DNA from 3 places in the Roseateles amylovorans genome. Region 3 is predicted to be linked to each of the others. Evidence: predicted binding sites of a transcription regulator. Region 3 holds the regulator's gene; each other region holds the start of a gene.
The links. Region 3 encodes LexA, which represses DNA repair genes until DNA is damaged. Its sites were predicted from a motif close to ACTGTATNNNNATACAGT; they were not measured.

Region 1: N4261_RS18640 (PA0069 family radical SAM protein) is a predicted target of LexA. The motif match lies at 1,223-1,240, and genes of this name have one in related genera.
Region 2: recA (recombinase RecA) is a predicted target of LexA. The motif match lies at 1,128-1,145, and genes of this name have one in related genera.

The regions. Positions count from the first base shown of each region.
Region 1 is NZ_CP104562.2:4,501,808-4,504,010, forward strand. It holds gene N4261_RS18635 (phosphoethanolamine transferase) at 1-43, shown strand, start outside; gene N4261_RS18640 (PA0069 family radical SAM protein) at 104-1,222, opposite strand; gene dnaB (replicative DNA helicase) at 1,450-2,203, opposite strand, start outside.
Region 2 is NZ_CP104562.2:6,070,863-6,073,065, reverse strand. It holds gene N4261_RS25130 (sensor histidine kinase) at 1-29, opposite strand, end outside; gene N4261_RS25125 (response regulator) at 194-865, opposite strand; gene recA (recombinase RecA) at 1,185-2,203, shown strand, end outside.
Region 3 is NZ_CP104562.2:2,439,228-2,441,430, reverse strand. It holds gene N4261_RS10390 (asparaginase) at 1-355, opposite strand, end outside; gene lexA (transcriptional repressor LexA) at 552-1,229, shown strand; gene N4261_RS10380 (helix-hairpin-helix domain-containing protein) at 1,397-1,720, shown strand; tRNA gene N4261_RS10375 (tRNA-Asp) at 2,154-2,203, opposite strand, start outside.

The DNA.
Region 1 (2,203 bases), 2.1 Mb from region 3:
GCAGTCACGCATCGAGGCCGCTGCGCCGGCAACGCCTCAGTGAGCCACGCGCCTCACCGCCCTGCCCGGCGATTGGGCCATGCGCTCCACAACGCGGACCGGATCAGAACAGCGACTGCTGCCCCACCACCTTCGACGGCCGGCGGAACTCGCTGAAGTCGAACTCATGCCGCTGCCGGCCCAAGCCCAGCCGCTGGGTCGCCTTGCGCATGCGCTGCTGCAGCAGTTCGGCCCAGATGCCCTCACCGGTGAAGCGCGAGCCGAAACGCGGGTCGTTGTCCTTGCCGCCACGCATGTCGTGCAGCCGGGCCATGATGCGAGCCGCTTTGGCGGGCTCATGCTGGGCCAACCAGTCCTTGAACAGCGGAGCCACCTCCCACGGCAGGCGCAGCGGGATGCTGAAGGCGCGCGTCGCGCCGGCTTCTGCGGCAGCTTCGAGAATGCGTTCGAGCTCGGGTTCGTTGAGGAACGGGATGATGGGCGAGACGCTCACGCCGACCGGCACACCGGCCTCCGCCAGGGTGCGGATGGTCCGCAGACGCCGCTGCGGTGAGGCCGCCCGCGGCTCGAGCCGACGGGACAGTTCCGGATCGAGCGAGGTCACCGACAGATAGACCGAGACCTGATGGCGCTGCGCCATCGGCACGATCAGATCCAGGTCGCGCTCCACGCCACTGGATTTGGTGACCAGCGAGAACGGATGCCGGGCCTCGGTCAACACTTCCACCACCGCGCGGGTGATGCCGAGCTTGCGCTCGATCGGCTGGTAGGCGTCGGTGGCGGTGCCCAGCACCAGATAGCTCGGTTGGTAGGCCGGTGAGGCCAGCGTTTCGCGCAGCCGCTCGGCCGCATTCACCTTGGCGATGATGCGGGTCTCGAAATCCAGCCCGGGCGACATGTTGAGGTAGCTGTGGGTCGGCCGGGCGAAGCAGTAGATGCAGCCATGCTCGCAGCCCCGATACGGATTGATCGAAAAGTCAAAACCGATGTCGGGCGACTGGTTGCCGCTGACGATGCGCTTGGCCTGTTCCTCGATGATCTCCGTCTGCGGCGGGAGATGCTGCTCGCTGGCCTGCTGGTCCAGCGTGCCCCAGCCGTCGTCGTATTGCTCGCGTTCCTGGGTATCGAATCGGTGAGGAATGGCCCATGCGCTGCCGCGCCCCTTGAGGGCCTCAGCCTGAAGGTACAGCGGGGAGGTGGCAATGCGGGTGTCGCGAGGCATGCTGTGAATTTATACAGCATTGCATCGAACCGCCAGTGCTTTTTGCGCGCGCCGATCTGCCAGTGCGGTGCGCGGGACGTCGGAACAGAGATCCGCCGTCTGGAGCACCGCTCATTGGCGCCTCCGCAGAGGCAGATAACCGCAGTCACACGGCTGCAGCAGCAGCTGCGTATGCGTATGCGTATGCGGCTGCAGCTGCAGCTGCGGGCTGTGGCAGCCGACGCGGATCAGTACTCGTCGCCGCCCGGGCTGACGTAGCCGGGTGCGAGGTTTTCGAACTTGGTGTTGTGCCGCGCGAAGGCCAGCTTCACCGTGCCTACCGGGCCGTTACGCTGCTTGGCGATGATGATCTCCGCCACACCCGGCTCCTTGCACTCGTCCTTGGTGTAGTACTCGTCACGGTAGATGAACATGATGATGTCCGCATCCTGTTCGATGGCACCGGACTCGCGCAGGTCGGACATCATCGGGCGCTTGTCCGGACGGGTTTCGACCGAGCGGTTGAGCTGCGACAGCGCAATCACCGGGCAGCGCAGCTCCTTGGCCAGCGCCTTCAATCCGCGGGAAATTTCGCCCACGACGGTCGCGCGGTTCTCTTCGCTGCCACCGCCGTTGCCGCTCATCAGCTGCAGGTAGTCGATGATGATCAGCCCGATCTGGCCCGAAATGCGCGCCTGCCGCCGCGCCCGCGCCCGCACTTCGCTGGGGGACAGGCCGGGACTCTCGTCGATGTAGATCGGCGCATTGCCGAGCTTGTCCACCGCTTCGGCCAGGCGGCCCCATTCATCGTCCTTGAGGCGCCCCGTGCGCAGGTTGCTCTGATCGATGCGACCGATCGAGCCGACCATCCGCAACGCCAGCTGCGCCGCGCCCATTTCCATCGAGTAGATGATGACCGGCAGGCCTTCATTGATCGCCACCGCTTCGCCGATGTTGATCGCGAAGGCGGTCTTGCCCATGGACGGGCGGGCGGCCAGGATG
Region 2 (2,203 bases), 2.7 Mb from region 3:
GAGCGATGGCCGGATGTTTCAGCAACCATGAGCGACGACGTGATCGATGCGCGCGACCATGGGATCTGCGGCGCACACCTCGGCGAGCCTGGCGCCTGTCCCCCTCAGCGCGTGCTTCGCCCGGCCGCGTCGCAGGTCGGATCGTGATCGCCACCCCCATTCGGGCGGCGAACTCGAGGGCGGCCGCCGCCGGTCAGCCCGGGATCTTTTCAAGGCAGTAACCCAGGCCGCGGACTGTCGCGATGCGGATCGGCCCCTGCTCGATCTTCTTGCGCAGGCGGTGGATGTAGACCTCGATGGCGTTGTTGCTGACTTCCTCACCCCATTCGCACAGGCGTTCGACCAACTGATCCTTGCTGACCAGTCTTCCGGCCCGCTGCAGCAGCACTTCCAGCAGCGACAGCTCCCGGGCGGAGAGCTCGATCATCTGCTCATGGATGTAGGCCACGCGGCCGGTGGCGTCGAAGGTGAGCGGGCCGTGCTTGATGAGGCTGGAGGCGGTGCCCAGCCCGCGGCGGGTCAGCGCTCGGACGCGGGCTTCCAGTTCCTGCAGCGAGAACGGCTTGGCCATGTAGTCGTCGGCGCCCAGATCCAGTCCCTTGACCCGCTCTTCGATGCTGTCCGCCGCGGTGAGGATGAGCACCGGCAGGGCCGAGCCCCGCGCCCGCAATCGGCGCAGCACTTCCAGTCCATGCATGCGCGGCAGACCGAGATCCAGGATCAGCAGATCGAACTCATGAGAGGCGAGGGCGGCGTCCGCCTCGCTGCCGCTGCCCACCTGGTCCACGGCGCAGCCTGATGCGCGCAGGGTGCGCAGCAATCCATCGGCCAGCACTTGGTCGTCTTCGGCGATCAGGATGCGCATGTCTTGTCCCCTCTTGTTGTGAAGGCATTCTAGGGACGCTCGGCCTCGCACTCGCGGCCGCTGTGTGCCCGAAACCATCGATACGGCGCGCGATCCACGGCCTCTCCGGCTGGCCATGCCGGCTGGCGCCGGGTCGTCTTCCCGGGTTTGGACCCGAGGGTCAGGTCTCGCCGGATGTTGAAAATCTGGCTCATCCTGTGAGCCACCCTCTCCCTACGATGCGTTTCAACGGTCGCGCTCAGCAAGGCGTGGTCGCTGAACCACTGTACAGATATACAGATTGCGCCATAATCCTGCGCAGCCCTACTGGAGAATCTTCATGGACGCCCCCGTCAAATCCGCCAACCCCGAAAAAGCCAAGGCCTTGCAGGCCGCTCTTGCCCAGATCGAAAAGCAATTCGGCAAGGGCTCCATCATGCGCCTGGGCGAAGGCGAGAAGATCGAGGACATCCAGGTGGTCTCCACCGGTTCGCTGGGCCTGGACATCGCATTGGGCGTCGGCGGCCTGCCGCGCGGCCGGGTGGTCGAGATCTACGGTCCGGAATCGTCGGGCAAGACCACGCTGACCTTGCAGGTCATTGCACAGATGCAGAAGCTGCAAGGCGTCTGCGCCTTCATCGATGCCGAACACGCATTGGACGCCCAGTACGCCCAAAAGCTGGGCGTCAACCTGCAAGAGCTGCTGATCAGCCAGCCTGACACCGGTGAACAGGCGCTGGAGATCGTGGATGCGCTGGTGCGCTCCGGCTCGGTGGACCTGATCGTGATCGACTCGGTCGCGGCGCTGACGCCCAAGGCCGAACTCGAAGGCGAAATGGGTGATGCGCTGCCCGGTCTGCAGGCCCGCCTGATGAGCCAGGCGCTGCGCAAGCTGACGGCGACCATCAAGAAGACCAACTGCATGGTGGTCTTCATCAACCAGATCCGGATGAAGATCGGCGTCATGTTCGGTTCCCCCGAAACGACGACCGGCGGCAACGCGCTGAAGTTCTACGCCTCGGTCCGCCTGGACATCCGCCGCATCGGCTCGATCAAGAAGGGCGAAGAAGTCATCGGCTCCGAGACCAAGGTCAAGGTCGTCAAGAACAAGGTGGCGCCTCCATTCAAGACCGCCGAGTTCGACATCCTCTACGGCGAAGGCATCAGCCGCGAGGGCGAGATCATCGACATGGGCGTGGTCAACAAGATCGTCGACAAGGCCGGTGCGTGGTACGCCTACAGCGGCGAGAAGATTGGCCAGGGCAAGGACAACGCGCGGGAGTTCCTGCGTGAGAACCCGGACGTGGCGGTCGAGATCGAGAACAAGATCCGCGAATCGCTGGGCATTCCGCTGTTGGG
Region 3 (2,203 bases):
CTGTCAGCACCACCGGCTTGCCGGGTGCCAGCACCCGCTGCAGCAGGTAGGCGGTCTCCTCCAGGGTGTCGGTGCCGTGGGTGATGACCACCCCTCGCACGTCGCTGCGCGCCAGATGCCGCTCGACACTGCGCGCCAGCCGGGCCCAGGTCGCGTGATCCATGTCCTTGCTGTCGAGCTGAGCCAATTGCTCGGCCTCGAGAGGCTGATCGGCCAGCGCCGGAATGGCAGCCACCAACGACTGCACCGAGAGCTGGCCGGCCTTGTAGCCGACGTTGTCCGTCGAACTCCCCGAGGCACCAGCGATGGTGCCCCCGGTCCCGATGATCACAATCTTTTGCGCGGCGCTTTGCAATTCAGCGTCTCCTGGATAAAAATACAGATCACTGGATGGATACTCAGGCCATCAGCGAACTTCCGGCTGCCTTGCCTACTGCCACCTGATGTCCCTGCCTCATGCAGATGCATCACTGCTTTGACCAGCGCTGCGGCACAGGTGACAGAGCAAAGGCATTTCCATCCATGACCCCTGACCACCAAAGGCTGCGCACGTGGATACACCCCCGAAACTCACCGCCCGCCAACAACAGATTTTCGACCTGGTCCGGCGCAGCATCGAGCGCACCGGCTCGCCACCCACTCGCGCGGAAATCGCGACCGAGCTGGGTTTTCGCTCCGCCAATGCCGCAGAGGAACACCTGCAAGCGCTGGCGCGAAAAGGCGTGATCGAATTGCTGGGCGGCACCGCACGCGGTATCCGCTTGCCCACACCGACGCTACGCGAAGTGAATCAAGCCCGCGAGCACCGCCAGTTTGCGTTGCCGATTCCCAACCTCGCGCAACTCACGCTGCCGCTGGTGGGTCGGGTCGCTGCCGGCTCGCCCATCCTCGCTGAGGAACATGTGGAGCAGCACTATAGCGTCGATCCCTCGGTCTTCTCCCGCACGCCGGACTTCCTGCTGCGGGTCAAAGGCATGAGCATGAAGGACATCGGCATCATGGATGGCGACCTGCTCGCAGTCCAGAAAACCAGCGAGGCGCGCAACGGCCAGGTGGTGGTGGCCCGTATTGGCGACGAAGTCACCGTGAAACGCTTCCAGCGGCATGCGGGCGGCATTCGTCTGCTGCCGGAGAATCCCGACTTCCAGCCCATCGACGTGCCGGCCGGCGATGAGAGCTTCGCCTTGGAAGGCCTGGCCGTCGGACTGATCCGGGCTGGATTCCATTGAGGCGAAACCGTCGACGCGAAACCGTCGACGCGTAATCGTCGACGCGTAACGGTCGGCGCGTAACGGTCGGCGCATAAAGGTCCATACCAAAAGGCCGACGGGTGACGGCGGACGCTTAAAGGTCGACGCTCAAAGTGCGGCTCAAGCCAATGCGGAGATGAAAGACGATGACGTCCAGTCCAGCAACGAGGGTCGCCCGCAGCAGCAGCAAAGCGGCATCGGCGGCAGAGTGCCGACACTTGCGCCAGATTCCCAACATCGGTCCTGCCATGGTGGCGGACTTCGAGGTGTTGGGGATTCGCTTGCCGGTCGACCTGGTCGGCGCCGATGCCTTTGCGCTCTACCAGCGCCTGTGCAAACTCACGGGGCAACGTCACGATCCGTGCGTGCTGGATACGCTCATGGCCGCCGTTGATTTCATGAATGGCGGTCCGGCGCGGGATTGGTGGAGTTATACCGCTGTGCGCAAAGCGCAATATCCTGACGTTTGAGCGCGAGGGTGGGCGAGCCCTGGCTTGCAACGCCTGGGGTTTCGAACTCCGTCGCCGCAGGCCCAGCCTAACCCTTCGTCTGAACGACGCAGTCAGAATTTGGTGCTGCTGCAATCTAGAGGCGACCGCCTCGCCAATCCGGCGGCCAATCCCTTGGCCGATGGGCTCCTGAATCCCATGGTCAACCCATCGGGTGAAGACGGTCAACCGAGGTGGAATTCCAAGCTGGAAACCTGGCTGGATTCGTCGCTGCCACCAAGCCGAGCCACCAGTTTCCTGCAACAGCCTCAATCTCAGGGTGAATGAGATATCCATGGTGCAGACCTCGCCCCACGCTCGTCAGGCGACCATCGAAACCCTTGGGCGATCGGAATGTAAAACCAAACCGCAAAAGAAAAAACCCTGTCGATTTGCATCGACAGGGTTTCAATGTTGGCGGAGTGGACGGGGCTCGAACCCGCGACCCCCGGCGTGACAGGCCGG